3 regions of the Thioalkalivibrio sp. XN279 genome follow, and region 2 is predicted to be linked to each of the others. Evidence: predicted binding sites of a transcription regulator. Region 2 holds the regulator's gene; each other region holds the start of a gene.
The links. Region 2 encodes sigma-54, which starts transcription at its own class of promoters, with help from an activator protein. Its sites were predicted from a motif close to TGGCANGNTNCNTGCTT; they were not measured.

Region 1: the regulator sigma-54 is predicted to act here: its motif matches at 3,686-3,702, upstream of G8346_RS14645 (PEP-CTERM sorting domain-containing protein).
Region 3: the regulator sigma-54 is predicted to act here: its motif matches at 2,366-2,382, upstream of flgA (flagellar basal body P-ring formation chaperone FlgA).

The regions. Positions count from the first base shown of each region.
Region 1 covers NZ_JAANBD010000028.1:110,560-116,129, forward strand. The annotation lists gene G8346_RS10180 (PEP-CTERM sorting domain-containing protein) at 183-788, shown strand; cyclic di-GMP riboswitch class I at 966-1,051, shown strand; cyclic di-GMP riboswitch class I at 1,205-1,292, shown strand; gene G8346_RS10185 (putative Ig domain-containing protein) at 1,467-3,329, shown strand; gene G8346_RS14645 (PEP-CTERM sorting domain-containing protein) at 3,768-4,322, shown strand; gene G8346_RS10195 (fibronectin type III domain-containing protein) at 4,701-5,084, shown strand; gene G8346_RS10200 (plasmid stabilization protein) at 5,199-5,453, shown strand; gene G8346_RS10205 (PIN domain-containing protein) at 5,460-5,570, shown strand, end outside.
Region 2 covers NZ_JAANBD010000029.1:262,739-268,308, forward strand. The annotation lists gene lptC (LPS export ABC transporter periplasmic protein LptC) at 1-256, shown strand, start outside; gene lptA (lipopolysaccharide transport periplasmic protein LptA) at 237-920, shown strand; gene lptB (LPS export ABC transporter ATP-binding protein) at 917-1,642, shown strand; gene G8346_RS14110 (RNA polymerase factor sigma-54) at 1,652-3,097, shown strand; gene hpf (ribosome hibernation-promoting factor, HPF/YfiA family) at 3,221-3,538, shown strand; gene G8346_RS14120 (PTS sugar transporter subunit IIA) at 3,568-4,044, shown strand; gene rapZ (RNase adapter RapZ) at 4,064-4,948, shown strand; gene G8346_RS14130 (peroxiredoxin) at 5,023-5,559, shown strand.
Region 3 covers NZ_JAANBD010000001.1:34,133-39,702, reverse strand. The annotation lists gene G8346_RS00230 (response regulator) at 1-295, opposite strand, end outside; gene G8346_RS00225 (STAS domain-containing protein) at 273-614, opposite strand; gene G8346_RS00220 (flagellar protein FlgN) at 726-1,154, opposite strand; gene flgM (flagellar biosynthesis anti-sigma factor FlgM) at 1,175-1,483, opposite strand; gene flgA (flagellar basal body P-ring formation chaperone FlgA) at 1,549-2,289, opposite strand; gene G8346_RS00205 (chemotaxis protein) at 2,451-3,365, shown strand; gene flgB (flagellar basal body rod protein FlgB) at 3,597-3,998, shown strand; gene flgC (flagellar basal body rod protein FlgC) at 4,002-4,433, shown strand; gene G8346_RS00190 (flagellar hook assembly protein FlgD) at 4,436-5,104, shown strand; gene flgE (flagellar hook protein FlgE) at 5,132-5,570, shown strand, end outside.

The DNA.
Region 1 (5,570 bases), on a different contig from region 2:
CGCCTCGGGCCGCGCCTGAGACCCTGTGTCCAAGCAATTGTTTGAAAACCGGTTTTTTCTCCCTGGCGCGACCAGCAAAGCTGGCATGCGATATGCATCTCTCCTGGTGAGGGCTGGAGTTTCCAATCTCGAATAACAAACGCTCCGACCCGCGGTTAAAGGACAGACCGGAGGGTCACTTCATGAAAACCAGGACGATGATCTTTCAATGCATGCTCGCGGGCGTGGCGCTGCTGCTTTCCGGCCACGCGCTGGGCGCCTTGAGCCCGATCTCATGTGATGGGACGCCAGGCGCGAAGGCCAATACTGAGATGCCCGATTCATGCGCGATCGGGACGCTCAGCAACGATTCCGTCGCCTCCGAGACCAGCGCCGTCAATGGCCTCTTCCAGGGCGCGGGCGACCCGCTCCTGTTCGTCGGCAAATACGACCAGAAGACGGGGTATGACGAAGTGGTGCCGGGCTTCACGCTGAGCGCCGGCATATCTGACGACGAGGACTGGGATTATTTCTTCTCGCTGGTATCCATTTACTCCGGCACGGTCGATTTCGCGCTCATGGTGAAGCAGCCGGACGAGAATAGCCCGCCGTTGAACGAGTATGTGGCCTACTACTGGAGCGGCCTCACCCTCGACATCGAAGGGTTCTACAACAGCTTCAAGGGCGATTACTCCCACATCTCCGCCTTCATCCGCGGCGTGGACGTGCCGGTGAGCGAGCCGGCGCCGTTGGCGCTGCTGGGATTAGGGCTGGTGGGCGTCGCGCTACTGCGTCGTCGAGCCACCTAGGCTCAAGATTCGAGACGAACCACAAGCGCCTCCAGGAAATCCCTGGAGGCGCTTCTCTTTGCCTTTCAATAACTTTCGGGGGTCAGACCCCCCAAACCACCCGATAAATGCAGGAACCGTGACGCGGGTCACGAAAAACCTTTGCTTTTCGGCGCGCCGCTCTGCTACTTTCACCCTCGCTGACAAGGGCAAACCCGCCGAAAGGTGGGGACGCAAAGCCACCGGTCTAAGGGACGAAGTCCTACGACAGCGGGGTTGCCAAGCTGAGGTGCCGCCACACTCCCCTCCCCCCGGCGCCCTCGACTCCCCAGGCAACCCCCTGCACAGACGCCGCCCAAGGACCACGCCTCGAGGCGGTTTGCCCTGTGTCGGTAAGACCCGGCGACGGGATCTGTGAAGACAACAGAAGTAGGGGCCACTGAAAAAGGCAAACTCACCGAAAGGTGAGGACGCAAAGCCACCGGTCTAAGGGACTCCAAATCCTACGATAGCGGGGCTGCCAGGAATCATGGAAAGAATCGGCACACAATTGAGGCTGACACACCGGCAACGGTTCAGCAGCCACTTTCCAAGCCCGGCGCGTTCTCGCCGGCGCAGCACGACGCTACGCCATACGCACTGCACTGCCTCCCGTGAGTTGAACTTTTCCGTGGCCATGTTGCGAAGCGAGGTTTCGCCATGGCTATTCGGACCGAACATGTAAAATCAGCGCTCGGCGCGCTGGCCGTCTCTCTCCTGATGACCGTCGTTGGTTGCGGCGGTGAGGACGGCGGCGGGACTGGCAGCCTCATTTCCTCCGTTGCCAACCCGCCGCCGTCGGGCGTGAACCCCGACGAGATTTACGAGACCCGCGTCACCGGCAGCGTCGGCGATGGGCCGATCGTGGGCGCACGCATGCGGGCCCGCTCCAGCTCCGGGCAGTTGCTGCTGGAGACCGAAAGCAGCTCCACCGCCGATTACGACATCGTCATCAAGGCGCGCGGCAAAGACTACGCGCTGACAATAGAAGCGGACCAGGGCATCGACCTGGTGACCGGCATGGCGCCGGACTTCCGGCTCGTGACCGCGATCTCGCGCCCGAACAACCGCACCGTCAGCAACCTGAACCCCTTCACCACGCTGATCTTCGGCGCCGCCCAACGCGCCGGCGGTCTCAACGACACCAACGTAGCGACGGCCCGAGAGGCCGTGGTCAAGCGCTACGGCTTCGGCCTCGACGCTGCGATCGTCCCGGATCCCGCGGAAACCCCGATTGACGAGAACAACGTCCACGTCATCGTCAAGACCAGCGAAACGCTTGGCGAAATGATACGCCGCACTCGCGACGCCATGGTCGTCACCGGCGCCAACATCGACGGCGACACCGTGGTGGACCGCCTCGCCGCCGACCTGGTCGACGGCTGGATCGACGGCCAGGGCGCCTCGGGCGTCGACGCCCGCACGGCCGCGGTGGCGAACGTGGCGAGCGCCGCCGTGCTGCTGCAGGCCATGACCAATCGGCTGCACGTGTACGGTTACGATGCGACGACGGCGATGGACAGTGCCATCCAGCAGGTGCGTCCCGATACCCCCGCCGCAAACAACAGCGCGAACGTTGCCATCCCCGCCTCCGCCCTCGAGCAGGCGATGCGCTCGCTGCGGGCCGCGAAGGTGCTGAGCGACGACCCGCGTATCGACGAGACCATCGTCGTGCTGCAGGCCGTGGCGCCTGGCGCGCTGCCCGCCGACCTGGCCGCCGCCCTGCCCGCCGAGATCGACACTGTGCTGGAAGTGGCGACGCTCGACGCGGCCTATGCCGACGAGACCCAGCTGAGCGCCATCAATGCCGCCGGCCGCAGCGAAGCCCCAACGAACAATACCGAGCCCGAGCCGGACCCGAACGAGTCCACCGATCCGACCGATCCGGGCGACCCCACGGATCCTGGCGACCCGGCCCCAGAGCCCGACCCGGAACCGGCTCCTGAGCCTGATCCGAATCCGACGCCGGCACCGGCGAACAACCCGCCGACCATCTCCGGCACGCCGGGCACCAGCGTCGAAGTCGGCACGGCATGGAGCTTCCAGCCCACCGCCTCCGACCCGGATGGCGACGCCCTGACTTTCTCGGTGAGCAACAAGCCGGCCTGGCTGAGCTTCGACAGCAACACCGGCCGCCTGTCCGGCACGCCGAGCTCGAGCAACGTCGGCACGCACCTGCACATCATCATCAGCGTCACCGACGGGCAGCAGAGCGTGAGCCTGCCGGCCTTCGACCTGGTGGTGAGCGAGGCCCCGCCGCCGGCGACCGGCTTCGCCAAGCTCAGCTGGACCGCGCCGACCGAGCGCGAAGACGGCACGCCGCTCGAGGGCGTCGGCCACTTCACCATCTATTACGGCACCAGCAGCAGCAACCTCAGCCAGTCGGTGCGCGTCGACGGTTCGCTGACGAGCCACCAGATCGACGACCTGCCGGCCGGCACCTGGTACTTCGCCGTGACGGCGACCGACACCGCCGGCCTGGAAAGCGCCAAGTCGGCCGTGGCGAGCAAGACGATCGGATAACAGGACAACTTCCCAGTTCCGGGAGCAGTGCAACCGCCGCAAGGCGGGTTCCCTTCGACGGGCCGCGCAAGCGGCCCGTTTTTTAATGCACTTACGGGGGTCAGACCCCCGTAAGTGATTGTGACCTATGTCATGTCGAGGGGTCTTACATACGCGAAACGCCCCGCAGCGCCCTGCCGGCGTCCCGAAACGCGGAACCCGCGCAGGACACGTGACGCCCGTCACAAGTCGCGCGCCGGTTTCGTTTCGGTAGCGCGCTCGGGGCCGAATCGGGGCCGTCGGGCAACCTGACAAACGCATTCCGACAGCCGGCTCAAGACCCCGGGAATGCCTGGGTTTTGTGGCTACTCGCCGGTTGGCACGATCCCTGCAGTTCCCTACCCAGAAACCAAATTCATCGGCACGCCCCGAGCCCGAATCAAGCTGGAGACAATGGAAATGAAGAGCCTTCGCACCCTGGGAATCGCCTGCGCACTGACGTTCGCCGCATCGGCCGCACACGCCGCGGTCATCGTGGACCTCAACTCCACCACCACCAACGGCCCGAACGACATCAACAACGGCGTGACGTTCAACACCGCGCTGACTGACATCATCGATGTCACCCAGATCGGTATCCTGGACGGCGGCGCCTACGACGCCTGGAACGCCTGGGGGCGGAACGAGAACTGCAACAACGACGGCATCTGCACCAAGGGCTGGATCAACAACTGGTCCTACTTCATCAACGGCGACACCAGCACCGCCACGCTGGTCTCGGATGGCGTGCGATACGCGACGGCGGCCGCGGCGCTGGCCAACGCGGTGCCGGTCGCACCATTCACCGGCATTTCCAGCATCACGTTCTTCATCTCGGACAGCTATTACAAAGACAACGTCGGTGGGATCTCGCTGAGCGTCGATGTCATGCCGGCCAAGGTGCCGGAGCCGGCCACCCTCGCCCTGCTCGGCGCCGGGCTGCTGGGCTTCGGGCTGCGGCGGCGGAAGAACTGAGGTGGATTGACCCTCGCTTGGGGGAGGGGGCCTGACCCCCGTCGGCGCGAGCCGGCGGGGGTTTTTCTTTGATTTGCGCAAATCCCGCGCAACCCGCTCGATGGCCGTCGGGACGGAACGGCGCTGCCGCCTTTCAGTTTTACATATTCTGACCAAGCTGATCCGTGCGATAGCTCACCAAGACTCTGAACCCGAGCGTCCGAATCTCGACAAATAATCAGGTTAATTCTCCAACCAGCTGTTTCCAAACGATCTACCCGAGCCTAGACAGCCAGTGATCGACGCTATGTACGCAAGAAACAGTTGTTTGACTTCTCCGGCGCTGGTCCAATCCGCGGCTTTTCCACGCCCGACAACCGCTGGAGAACCCCCGAGCCTATGTACCAATCTACAGCCCGGATCTTGCTCTTCCCTGCCCTGCTGCTGGCGCTACTGTCCCTCCTCGCCTGCGACGCCGATATCCTCCCCCCTGAAACCGACCTCGCGACCCACAACCCGACCGGGACGGGCAACGCCACGCTGAGCTGGCAGCCGCCGACCGAGCGCGTGGATGGCTCGCCGCTGACGAAGCTGTCCGGCTACCGGATCCTCTACGGCCAGCAGTCGCGCCGCTACAGCTACAGCATCGAGATCACGAACCCGGGCCTGACGCGCTACTTCATCGACGGCCTGAGTGAGGGGTGGTGGTATTTCGCCATCGTGGCGATTGACAGCCAGGGGCTGGCGAGCGCGGAGTCGGCGGAGGCGAGCACGAGGATCTGAAGCGCCACGGGCCGAGCCCCTCTCGCTCACATCGGCATCAATTCGGCTTCTTGACATTTGCATGCAAAAAGACAAATTGCATGCATCGCTTCTGCCTGCCGCGAGGCCCCGATCATGGCCATGATCACCGTCCGCAACCTGCCCGACGCCGTGCACCGCGCCCTGCGTGCACAGGCGGCACGTCATGGCCGCAGCACGGAGGCCGAAGTCCGGGCCATCCTCGAAGACGCCGTAAAGCCGGGGGTACGGGTCAAGCTGGGCGCCCTGCTCGCCGAGATCGGCCGGGAAGCGGACTTGAGCGAGCGCGAATTCGCCACGCTGGAGGAAGCCCGGGGCCGGGCGCCTGCCACGCCGCTGTCGATCAACTGAGCCGTAATGATCCTGGTCGACACCAACGTCATCTCCGAGCCGTTGCGCAATGCGCCCGAGGCACGTGTCGTCGCGTGGATCGACGCCCAGCCGCTGGAAACACTGTTACGGTCCACG
Region 2 (5,570 bases):
CCGCGTCACCGAAAACCAGTCCGAGCTGGAGCTCTGGGGCGGTGTCGAAGTCATCGGGGACTCCGGCGACCACGGACCCGCACGCGTGGTCACCGATCACCTTGCCGTGGACATCGAGACCAGCATCGCGCGCACCGATGCCCCGGTCGCCCTGACCCTCGGCCGGCACCAGTTGCACGGCACGGGCCTGGTGGCTCACTTGCTGGAAGAGCGCCTGCAGCTACAATCCCTGGTCAATGGCCGCTTCCTCCCCTGATTCCGCGCGGGCCCTGCCCGTGACGCCGTGGGCCCTGGCCGCGATAGTCCTGTTCGCCCTCGCGGCGGGCGCGCCGGCGCTCGCCCAGCAGCAGGAGATCCTGCTGGAGGCCGCCTCCTCGGACTTCGACCGTCGTGGCGAGAAACTCCTGTTTCGCGACGTCCGGATCCAGCAGGGCGACATCGTCATCACGGCGGCCGAGGCGGAGACCCGCGACCTCGAGTTCTCCAGCGGCCAGTGGGAGTTCCGCGGCAACGCGCGCATCGACGGCCCCATGGGGTCGATCCAGGCAGATCGCGCCACCATCGGCTTCAGCAACCACCAGCTCCAGTCCGCCGTCGCGGAAGGCGCCCCGGCCCGCTTCACGCGCACCATGCCGGGGCCCGAAGCGCGGCGCGTGGACGGCACCGCGAACCGCATCAGCTATGACCTGCGCGAGGGCGAACTCTCGCTGCAGGGCCAGGCCCGGTTGAGCGACGGGGTCCGGGAAGCCAGCGGGGCGCGGCTCGTCTACCGCATCGCGGAGGACCGCCTCATCGCCAGCGCGGACGAGGAAGGCACGGAGCGCGTGCGCATCATCATCACGCCGCCGGAAGACGGCAACCAGGACGGCCAGGACGGCCAGGACGACGAGGCACCGCGCGAGCCGGAGCCGACACCGTGAAGACCCTCCGTGCCGAGGGCATCGCCAAGAGCTATCGCTCGCGCACCGTGGTGCGCTCCCTGACCCTGTCCATTTCCAGCGGGGAAGTGGTGGGACTGCTCGGCCCCAACGGCGCCGGCAAGACCACCGCCTTCTACATGATCGTCGGCCTGGTGCCCTGCGACAGCGGCCGCATCCTGCTGGACGACAAGGACCTGACCTCCCTGCCCATGCACCGGCGCGCCCGGCTCGGCGTCGGCTACCTGCCGCAGGAAGCCTCGGTGTTCCGCGGCCTCAGCGTGGAACAGAACATCCTCGCCGTGCTCGAGACCCGCAAGGACCTCGACCAGGTCGGCCGGCGCAACCTGCTCGAGGAGCTGCTGGAGGAACTCAGCATCGGCCACATCCGCGACAGCAAGGGCCTCAGCCTCTCCGGCGGCGAGCGCCGCCGCGTGGAGATCGCCCGCGCCCTGGCGGCCGAACCGGCCTTCATCCTCCTCGACGAGCCCTTTGCCGGCGTCGACCCGATCTCGGTGCTGGACATCCAGCGCATCATCGGGCACCTGCGCGACCGCGGCATCGGCGTGCTCATCACCGACCACAACGTGCGCGAGACGCTGGGCATCTGCGGCCGGGCTTTCATCCTCAACGCCGGCGAGGTCATCGCCTCCGGGTCCGCGGATGAGATACTTGCGAACAGGCAAGTACGAGAGGTCTACCTCGGCGAGCACTTCCGCCTCTAGACGCCACCCATGATCAAGCAGTCGCTGCAACTCAAGCTCAGTCAGCAGCTCACGCTGACGCCCCAGCTACAGATGGCCATCCGCCTGCTGCAGCTGCCGGTGCTCGACCTGCAGGCCGAGCTGCGCGAGGCACTCGAGAAGAACCTCATGCTCGAGATGGACGACGGGCTCGAGCTGGCGCCGCCGAAAGGCGAGCAGCAGCGGTCCACGGAGAACGCGCGGGAGGGCCAGGAAGCCGCCCCGGAACAGGCCTCGGGCGACGATTTCCGCGAGGACCTGCCCTACGCCGACGTACCGGATTACACCACGGGCTACAGCAGCGGCAGCCGCGACGACGGCGACGAACAGCGCGATTACGCCGACGCCAGCGGCACCTCGTTGCGCGAGCATCTCATGGCCCAGCTGGACGTCGCCCTGCCGGAGGGCGACCGCAAGGCGATCGCCACCATGATCGTCGACGCGATCGACGACGACGGCTACCTGCAGGAGAGCCTGGAGGAGATCTGCGCCAACCTCGAACCGGAATTGCATACGGATATCGACGAGGTGGAGCGGGTGCTGGCCTGCGTGCAGCGCTTCGACCCCCTCGGCATCGGCGCCCGCGACCTGTGCGAGTGCCTGCTGCTGCAGCTGTCACCCTTCGCCCCGGACACCCCGGGGCTCGACCTGGCGCGCCGTCTCGCCGCCGAATGCCTGGTGGAGCTCGGTGAGCAGGATTACGCCGCCATCCGCCGCCGCCTCGGTTGCGACCCGGAAGAGCTGGAGACCGCCGTCGCCCTGTTGCGTTCCCTGAGCCCGCGCCCCGGCAGCGCCGCCGACTCGCGCCCGCCCGAGTACATCGTCCCGGACGTGTTCATACGCCGCGTCGAGGAGACCTGGCAGGTGGAGATTAACCCCGCCATTGCGCCACGGCTGCGGGTCAACGCCGCCTACGCCGGCTCTCTCGGCCGCAGCGGCGAATATTCGACCCTGCGCAGCCAGCTGCAGGAGGCGCGCTGGCTGGTGAAGAGCCTGGAGATCCGGAACGAGACCCTGTTGCGCGTGGCTCGTGCCATCGTCGCTCATCAGCAGGACTTCCTGGAGCGCGGCGAGCAGGGCATGCGCCCGCTGGTGCTGCGCGAGATCGCCGAGGCGCTCGAACTGCACGAGTCGACCGTCTCCCGTGCCACGACCGGAAAGTACATGCACACGCCGCGGGGCGTGTTCGAGTTCCGCTATTTCTTTTCCAGCCAGGTATCGGGCAGCGACGGCGAGAGCGTCTCCTCCACCGCCATTCGCGCGCGCATCCGCAAGCTGATCGCCGACGAGGACCCGGCCAAGCCGCTCTCGGACAGCGCGCTGACCCGTATACTCGTCGGCGAGGGCATCGAGGTGGCGCGCCGCACTGTGGCCAAATACCGGGAATCCATGGGGTTTCCGTCCTCCAACGAGCGTCGCCGCGTGGCCATCCGCTGACCGCGGGCGCGGCGCGCGGAGCGCTCAATCCGCCCTAGCCAGCAGGCGAAAGCTGCTACTAGAATACAAGTGAACCGCGGGCCGCCCGACGGGCCGGCTCCACCACTCCCAAGGGGTAAGCAAATGCAGATCAACATGACCGGTCACCACGTCGACATCACCGACCCGCTGCGCGACTACGTGTACAGCAAGATGGACAAGGTCATCCGGCATTTTGACAACCTGATCGATGTCCATTGCATCCTCACCGTCGAGAAACTGCAGCACAAGGCCGAGGCCACGCTGCGCCTGGCAGGCGACACCCTGCATGCGGCGGCGGTCGAGGAAGACATGTATGCTGCGATCGACGCCATGACGGACCGTCTCGATCGCCAGGTCCGGCGGCACAAGGACAAGCTGACCGACCATCACAACGGCGTGGGACGCCCGCGCAACGCCTGACCACCGCGGGCCCGCCCCGGAGCATCCAGATGACTTTCGAATCCCTGCTGCAACCAGGCCGCGTGCTCGGCAATGTCGAAGCGCGCAGCAAGAAACACGCCCTGGACATCCTGAGCGAGATGCTCTCGTCCGCGGCGGACCTGGACCAGGGCGAGGTGTTCCAGAGCCTGATAACGCGCGAGAAGCTGGGCTGCACCGCCATCGAGAACGGCATCGCCATCCCGCACGGGCGCCTGTCCGAGATTGAAGCGCCGGTCGGCGCCTTCCTCAAGCTGTCCAGGCCGATCGACTTCGACATGCCGGACCGGGAGCCGGTCGACCTCATTTTCGGGCTGCTGGTGCCCGTCCCCGAGGACGACGTGGGCTGCCATCACGAGGAGGTCTCCAATATCGCCACCGGGCTGGGCGACCACGTGCTGGCCGCGGCGCTGCGGCGGGCGAGCTCCAGCCGCGCGCTGTACGACCTGCTCGTGAACCACGACAAGTCACACGCCGCCTCGGCATGACAGCCATGCCGCGCCGACGATGGAACTCGTAGTCGTCAGCGGCTTGTCCGGCTCGGGCAAGAGCGTGGCGCTCGCCATGCTCGAGGACCTGCAGTGGTACACCCTCGACAATGTCCCGGCGCGCCTGCTGTCGCTGGTGGTGGGCGAGCTCGTCGGCAGCGAGGATGCCAAGTTCGAGCGCCTGGCCATCGGGCTGGATGCGCGCCCGCGAGCGGAGGACCTGCCGGTCATCCGCAGCCTGATGGATGAGCTGCGCGGACGGGGGCTGCGCTGCCAACTCATCTACCTGCACGCCAGCGAGAACGTGCTGGTGCAACGCTACCTGGATACGCGCCGGCGCCACCCCCATACACCGGCGCAGGCCGGCGACCGCACGCTCGCCTCCGCCATCCAGTACGAGCAGGAACTGCTGGCGCCGCTGGCCGAAGCCGCGGACCTGGTGCTCGACACCAGCGCCACGAGCGTGCACGAGCTGCGCGACATCATCCGCAACAAGGTGGCCGACCAGCCGCGCAACCAGCTCTCGCTGCAGTTCGAGTCCTTCGGCTTCCGCGAGGGCGTGCCCAAGGACGCCGATTTCGTCTTCGACGCCCGCTTCCTGCCCAACCCCTACTGGGAACCGGATCTACGCCCGCTCACGGGGCGCGATGCTGCGGTGGCCGAATTCCTCGCCGCAAGCCCGACCGTGGAAGCCTATATCGGCGACATGACGCGTTTCCTCGACAGATGGATCGGCGACATCGAGTCCGCCAACCGCAGTTACCTGACAGTTGCGGTCGGCTGCACCGGGGGGCGCCACCGCTCCGTGTATATCGTGGAGCGCCTCGCTGAACACTTTCGCGAGGCTTTCCCCGGCGTCACCGTGCGACATGCCTCGCTGGAGCGGCTGGAAAACGAGCAGTGACCGTCCCCGCGGGCGCCGAATCCGTGCCCCCGGCCCGGGCGAAAGCGCCTCACAACACCCATGCAGGACCTGCCATGACCGCCATACTCCGTACCCTGCTGCTCGCACTCGTGGCCCCGGCGCTGCTGCTGGCCGGCCCCGCCCAGGCATCCCCGGCGGCCGGCTCCCCCGCGCCGTCTTTCGAACTCAGGGACCAGGCCGGCGAGACGCATCGCCTCGAGGACTACCGCGGCAAGTGGCTGGTGCTCTATTTCTACCCCAAGGACGACACGCCGGGCTGCACCACCCAGGCCTGCGAGTTCCGCGACAACATTTTTGCCTTCCGCCGCCTCGGCGCCGAGATCGTCGGCATCAGCCTGGACGACGTGGAGAGCCACCGGGCCTTCGCCGAGAAGCACGGCCTGCCATTCACCCTGCTGGCGGACGAGGACGGGGCCGTGGCGCGCGAGTACGGCGTGTTGAAGAACTTCGGCGTGGTCAAGCTGGCCAGCCGCCAGACCTTTCTCATTGCGCCGGATGGCGCCGTGGCGCGGCACTACGAGAAAGTCGACGTGGACGCTCACTCCGCCGAAGTGCTCGCCGACATCGAGGCGCTGGCGGCGGGGAGCTAGCGTCCCCGGCT
Region 3 (5,570 bases), on a different contig from region 2:
TTGCGCCGGCGTTCTTCCCTTCGATCTTCTTCTCGGGGGATGACTCGGTCGTCAGCAGCAGGATCGGCGTGAAGCGGAACTCGGGCATCCCGCGCAATGACTTCACCAGGGTGATGCCGTCCATCTTCGGCATGTTGACGTCGGAGATGACGAGGTCGAAGCCGTTTTGCTGCGCGGCCGGCAGGGCGGTTTGACCGTCGTCGGCTTCGCGCACCTCGTGTCCCGCGCTCTGCAGGGTGAAGCTCACCATCTGCCGCATCGACGCGGAGTCATCAACTACCAGGATTTTTGCCATTGACCTTTTCCTGCGGGTTGCGGCGGCGCTTGCCACCGCCTGACGTGGTTGCTTGGGTTGGGATACGGTCGCCGAGCCCGAGTCGCTGCAGGCCCTCGAGCAGGACCGGGGCAGGCGCCTCGAGGTCCATGCTGCGCCCGCGGCGGTCGGCCTCGTGCTGCGCCGCGAGCAGCAGCTGCAGCCCGGCGGCGTCCACGCGTTCCACGGCGGCGGCGCGCAGGCGCAACCGTCCCGTACCTTCGAGCGCCTGCAGCAGTCGCTGCTGCAAGCTCGATGCATGCTGGATGCGCAGGTCCGGGGGGAGGGTGAGCGATTTCATTCGGCCGGGTTCCGTGGGATGTGTTCCCCGGATTTATCGGCCGGCGCGCGGGATGCTTTAGCGGTTTGTCACCTGTCGCCGCGGGCGGCGGCGCAGGGCGAGCACAGCAGGCTACGCGGTCGCGAGCGTGCGCGACCCGTGCTCGTCGTCGGACGCGCCGTGGCGCCCGTAAGAAGGCATGGGCGGCGGCACGCCACGCAGCGCGGCGATCGCCTTTTCGGTCGCGCCGCGGTTTGCGGCAATGAAGCGGCCGGTGACCTGGTTCAGTTCCCGGCAGCGCTCGAAGCTGTGCTCGATACGCTCGCGCAGCACGCGAGGCGCCTCGGGCAACGCCACCAGGCAGGGCGCCGAGCGCTTGAGGTCTTCCAGCAGGGCGCGCTTGCGTTCTGCCACAGCCAGCAACGCCTCTGTATCCCGCTCGGTGAACGCCTGCTGCTCACCGAGCAGCGTGGCCACCAGGGCATCGAGGATCTCCGCACAGTTGCTGAGTGCGTTGATCGTGCTGGTCATGGCGACATGGCCCGCCGGTTGCTCTTGCATGGCAGTCAGTCCCGCCTGTCTCAGGCGTCGTGTTCGAACTTCAACAGCGCCGTGGCGATGGCCTCGGCATTGACCTGGTAATCGCCCGACTCGATCTCCGCCCGCAGCCGGGCGACCTTGGCCTCGTCCACCGGCGTGTCGCGACCCACCTCGGCAGCGAGGGAGGAAAGCTTCCGGGCCGTCTCCGTGAGGGTGACTTTTTCCTCGACGGCCGGCGGCCGACCCCCGGCATCCTGTGCCTGGGCGTTGTTCTTGCCTGGCGGTCCCATGCCCACCACGCCGCTACGACGCGGTTCGCCTGAGATCAGGCTCTTGATTTCATTACTCATTTTCTGGCCCCGAAACGCAAATAAGCCCTTCTGCAGGGAGGTTGTCGGCGTTGCGGGCAGAAACTTTAGGGCTGGTTCACATTTTTGCCTATCCCCGGCAGGCCCACGACCACCCGTTGTGGGCCGCTCACGGTGCCCTGGACGACCCGCCGGGTCGCCAGGTTGCGCACGCGCACGGTCTCGCCAAGGGCGCCGTCGGCCAGCGCTTCGCCCTCGACCTGGACCGCGATGCCCCCGCCTCCCGCCTGGAGCGCCACGCGCTCGCCTCGCGCCACCAGCTTCGGCGCAGCGGCCATGCCGGGCAACAGCACGGTGCGCGCCTGCAGCGGCCGACGCAGCGTCTGGCCGACCAGCGCCTCTGCGTCCGCGAGGTACCCGGCGGGCAAGGTGCTCAGGTCGCGCCGTTCCATCACGAGGTCGCCACGGGCCAGCGCCGCCCCGCGCGGCAGGGACACGGCGGTGACCACGACGGGCTTTTGCACCGAGATCCGCCCGGGCACGAACACCGACCATGCGGGCCGGGCGCAGCGCACGCCGACGGCGACTGCGCCGATGGCACGCGTGCCAGGCGGCAACACCGTGCTGAGTGCCGTGGCGCAGGCCGGCAGGCGCAGTCGCGCGTCGAGCCGATTGATCCGGACCTCCGTCTCGGTCGCGGGGTCAGACCCCCATCGCCGCGCCGCCTCCGCCTCCAGCCGGGCCTGCGCGGCAGCGGCGATGGATTCGAGAGGCTGGGTTGCCGGGGCAGCGCTCGCAGTCGGGGCCGTGACTGCGAGCGCGCCCGGCAACCCGAGCAAGCAAGCCATTAATAAGAGGAGTCTGTGCTGCATCGCTGGACCGTCACCAAAAACCGTCACTAAACCGTCGTTACCGCGGGTAGACATGCACGGTGCGTGCCAACTCGCGACAGGCTCAAGTAACCGGGCAGCCGGCCGATCAGTTGTAGCGGGTGCCAGAGGATCAACGCATGACACGCTCCAACGCTCGCGCGCAGGTCGAAACCAGCTCTCAGCCTCTTGAGCTGTTGTTGTTCAGGCTCGCCGACGAGCAGCTCTACGGCATCAACGTGCACAAGGTGACCGAGGTGGTGTACTGCCCGCCCTTGCGCCGGATGCCTGGCGCCCATGAGGTCGTCGCCGGCATCGCGTCGCTGCGGGGCCGCGCCGTGCCGGTGATCGACCTCGCCCATGCCATCGGCCAGGCGCCGGCGGTGCCGACGCCCTACCGGCTGGTGATCCTGACCGAGTTCAGTCGCTCCCTGCAGGGCTTGCTGGTGTCCCGCGTCGACCGGATCGTCTCGACCCGGTGGGAGTCCGTACGGCCGCCGCCGAGCAAGGGCGGGGCCGGGTTCGTCACCGCCATCACCAGCGTCGCAGAAGAGATGGTCGAGATCCTCGACGTCGAGCGCGTGCTGGCCATGGTCGCCAAGTCCGAGCAGTCAGTATCCAGCGCCTTGTCGACAGAGGCGCGGCAGGTTCTTGCCGCCGGGCTGCCGCCGGTGCTGGTGGCAGACGACTCCTCGGTCGCCCGGGGCCAGGTGCAGCGCGCGTTGCGCGCCCTGGGGCTGGATTGCGTGCTGAAGAACAATGGCGCCGAGGCGCTCGAACAGCTGCGCACCTGGGCCGAGCTCGGCCCCCTCCAGGAGCGCGTCAGCATGCTGATCTCGGACATCGAGATGCCGCAGATGGACGGCTATACGCTGGTCTCGCGCGTGCGCGAGGACAGCCGGATGAGCGGCCTGCACATCCTGTTGCACTCTTCCCTCAGCGGCCGCTCCAACGATGATCGCGCGCGCAACTCCGGCGCCGATCGCTTCCTTGCCAAGTTCCAGCCCGACGAGCTGGCCTCTGCCGTCGTCGAGCAGCTCGCCTGCCGCCGCTGAATTCACCGGGCGGCAACTTCTTGCCGCTCGCCCGGCAAGGGCGCGCCGCACGCAGGGCGCAGTACGGCCGCTGACGTCCATCCCCCGCGTCAAAAAATCGTCGAGCATCGGGCCCGCGCCCGCGGCGGCGAAAAATACCTTTTGCTTGCAGTGACTTAGTTCCGTTGGCACGGGCCTTGCTTTGTGTTTCCCGAGTCCGTCCGCGTGGACGGCCAGCACGGGAAGGTAGCAATGAGTTCCATCACAGACCGCGCCCTCGGCATTCACCCCCAGGCGCTTGCCGTCGCCGCAAAGCGCGTCGAGTTGCTCGCGGCGAACATCGCCAATGCGGACACGCCCAACTTCAAGGCGCGCGATATCGATTTCCGCGCCGCGCTGGCGCAGGCGTCCGGGCAACAGGGCATGGCCCTCGCCACGACGCGACAGGGGCATATCTCCACCGGCTCCGGCCAGCCCGGCGGTCCCGCCGAAATGATGTACCGCGTGCCCAACCACGCGGCGCTGGACGGCAACACCGTGGACAGCCAGCTCGAGCACGCTGCCTTCGCCGAGAACGCCGTGCGCTACCAGGCGTCGCTGGATTTCATCAACAGCCGCATCAACGGGCTGCGCAAGGCCCTCAAGGGAGAGTAAGCCATGAACCTCGGCAAGATTTTCCACATCTCCGGCTCGGCGCTCAGCGCCCAGTCCACGCGGCTCAACACCATCGCCAGCAACCTCGCCAACGCCGACACGGCGGCGAGCACGCCGGAGGCGGTGTACCGCGCCCGGCACCCGGTGTTCGCGGCGACGCTGGAGCAGGCCACCGCAGGCGCCGGGCCGCAGGCCCAGTCGGCGCCCGGCGTACGCGTGACCGGGATCGTCGAGAGCCAGGCGCCGCCGGTCGCGCGCCACGACCCCGGCAACCCGCTCGCCGACGAGAACGGCTACGTCTACCTCCCGGCCATCAACACCGTCGAGCAGATGGCCGACATGATTTCCGCCTCGCGCAGCTACTCCAGCAGCGTCGAGGTGTTGTCCACCACCAGGGACCTGATGCTGCGCACGCTGCAGCTCGGCAGGGGTTGAACATGAGCACGATCGACACGAATACCCTCGAACAGGCCGGCCTGCTGCGCCAGCCGAAGGCCGAGCCGAAGCAGGGCCAGCTCGGCCAGGAACAGTTCCTCGAGCTGATGGTCACGCAGCTGCGCAACCAGGATCCGTTCAAGCCGCTCGAAAGCGGCGAGTTCCTCGGCCAGCTGGCGCAGTTCGGCACCGTGTCCGGCATCGAGGACATGCAACAATCCTTGAAGGAGCTGGCCGGCTCGCTGACCTCGAACCAGGCGCTGCAGGCGGCCTCCCTCGTCGGCCGCCAGGTCTACGTGCCGGCCCAGGAGGCCTGGCTGCCTCCCGCGGGCACGGTCACCGGCGCGGTCGACAACCCGGAAGGCGCGCGGGACGTGGTGGTGGGCGTGTATGACTTCGCCGGCCGCCTGGTGACCACCGTGGCGGCCGCGGGCAGCGGCCCGCAAGCGAATTTCCACTGGGACGGCACCGACGCCCAGGGCGAGCCTGCCGCGCCGGGCTTCTACCAGTTGCGTGCGGTCGGGCGCCAGGGCGACACCTCGCTGTCGCTGGACACGCTGGTCCGCGGCGGCGTGGAGAGCGTCAGCATCGACCGCTACACGGGCGGGCTGTCACTGACGGTGACGGGCCTCGGCGAGGTCGACCTCGGCAAAGTGCGCCAGATCGGTTAACGACCCCTATTCCAGGAGTACAGGAACATGCCTTTCAGAACTGCCTTGAGTGGCTTGAACGCGGCCTCGGCCGACCTCCGGGTGACCGGCAACAACATCGCGAATGCCAGCACCACGGGCTTCAAGCAGTCGCGCGCGGAATTCGCCGACGTGTTCGCGAACTCCTTCAGCGGGATCGCCAGCAATGCCATCGGCACCGGCGTGCGCCTTTCCTCCGTCGCCCAGCAGTTCGGCCAGGGCAACATCGACTTCACCGGCAACAACCTCGACCTGGCGCTGAACGGCCAGGGCTTCTTCGTGCTGAGCGAAGGCGGCTCGCGTGTGTACAGTCGCGACGGCGCCTTCAAGGTCGATCGCGACGGCTTCGTGGTCAATTCCTCCGGCCAGCGGCTGCAGGCCTACCCGCCGGGTAACGCCGACGGCAGCATCTTCAGCACCGGCGTGCTGGGCGACCTGGTGCTGGACG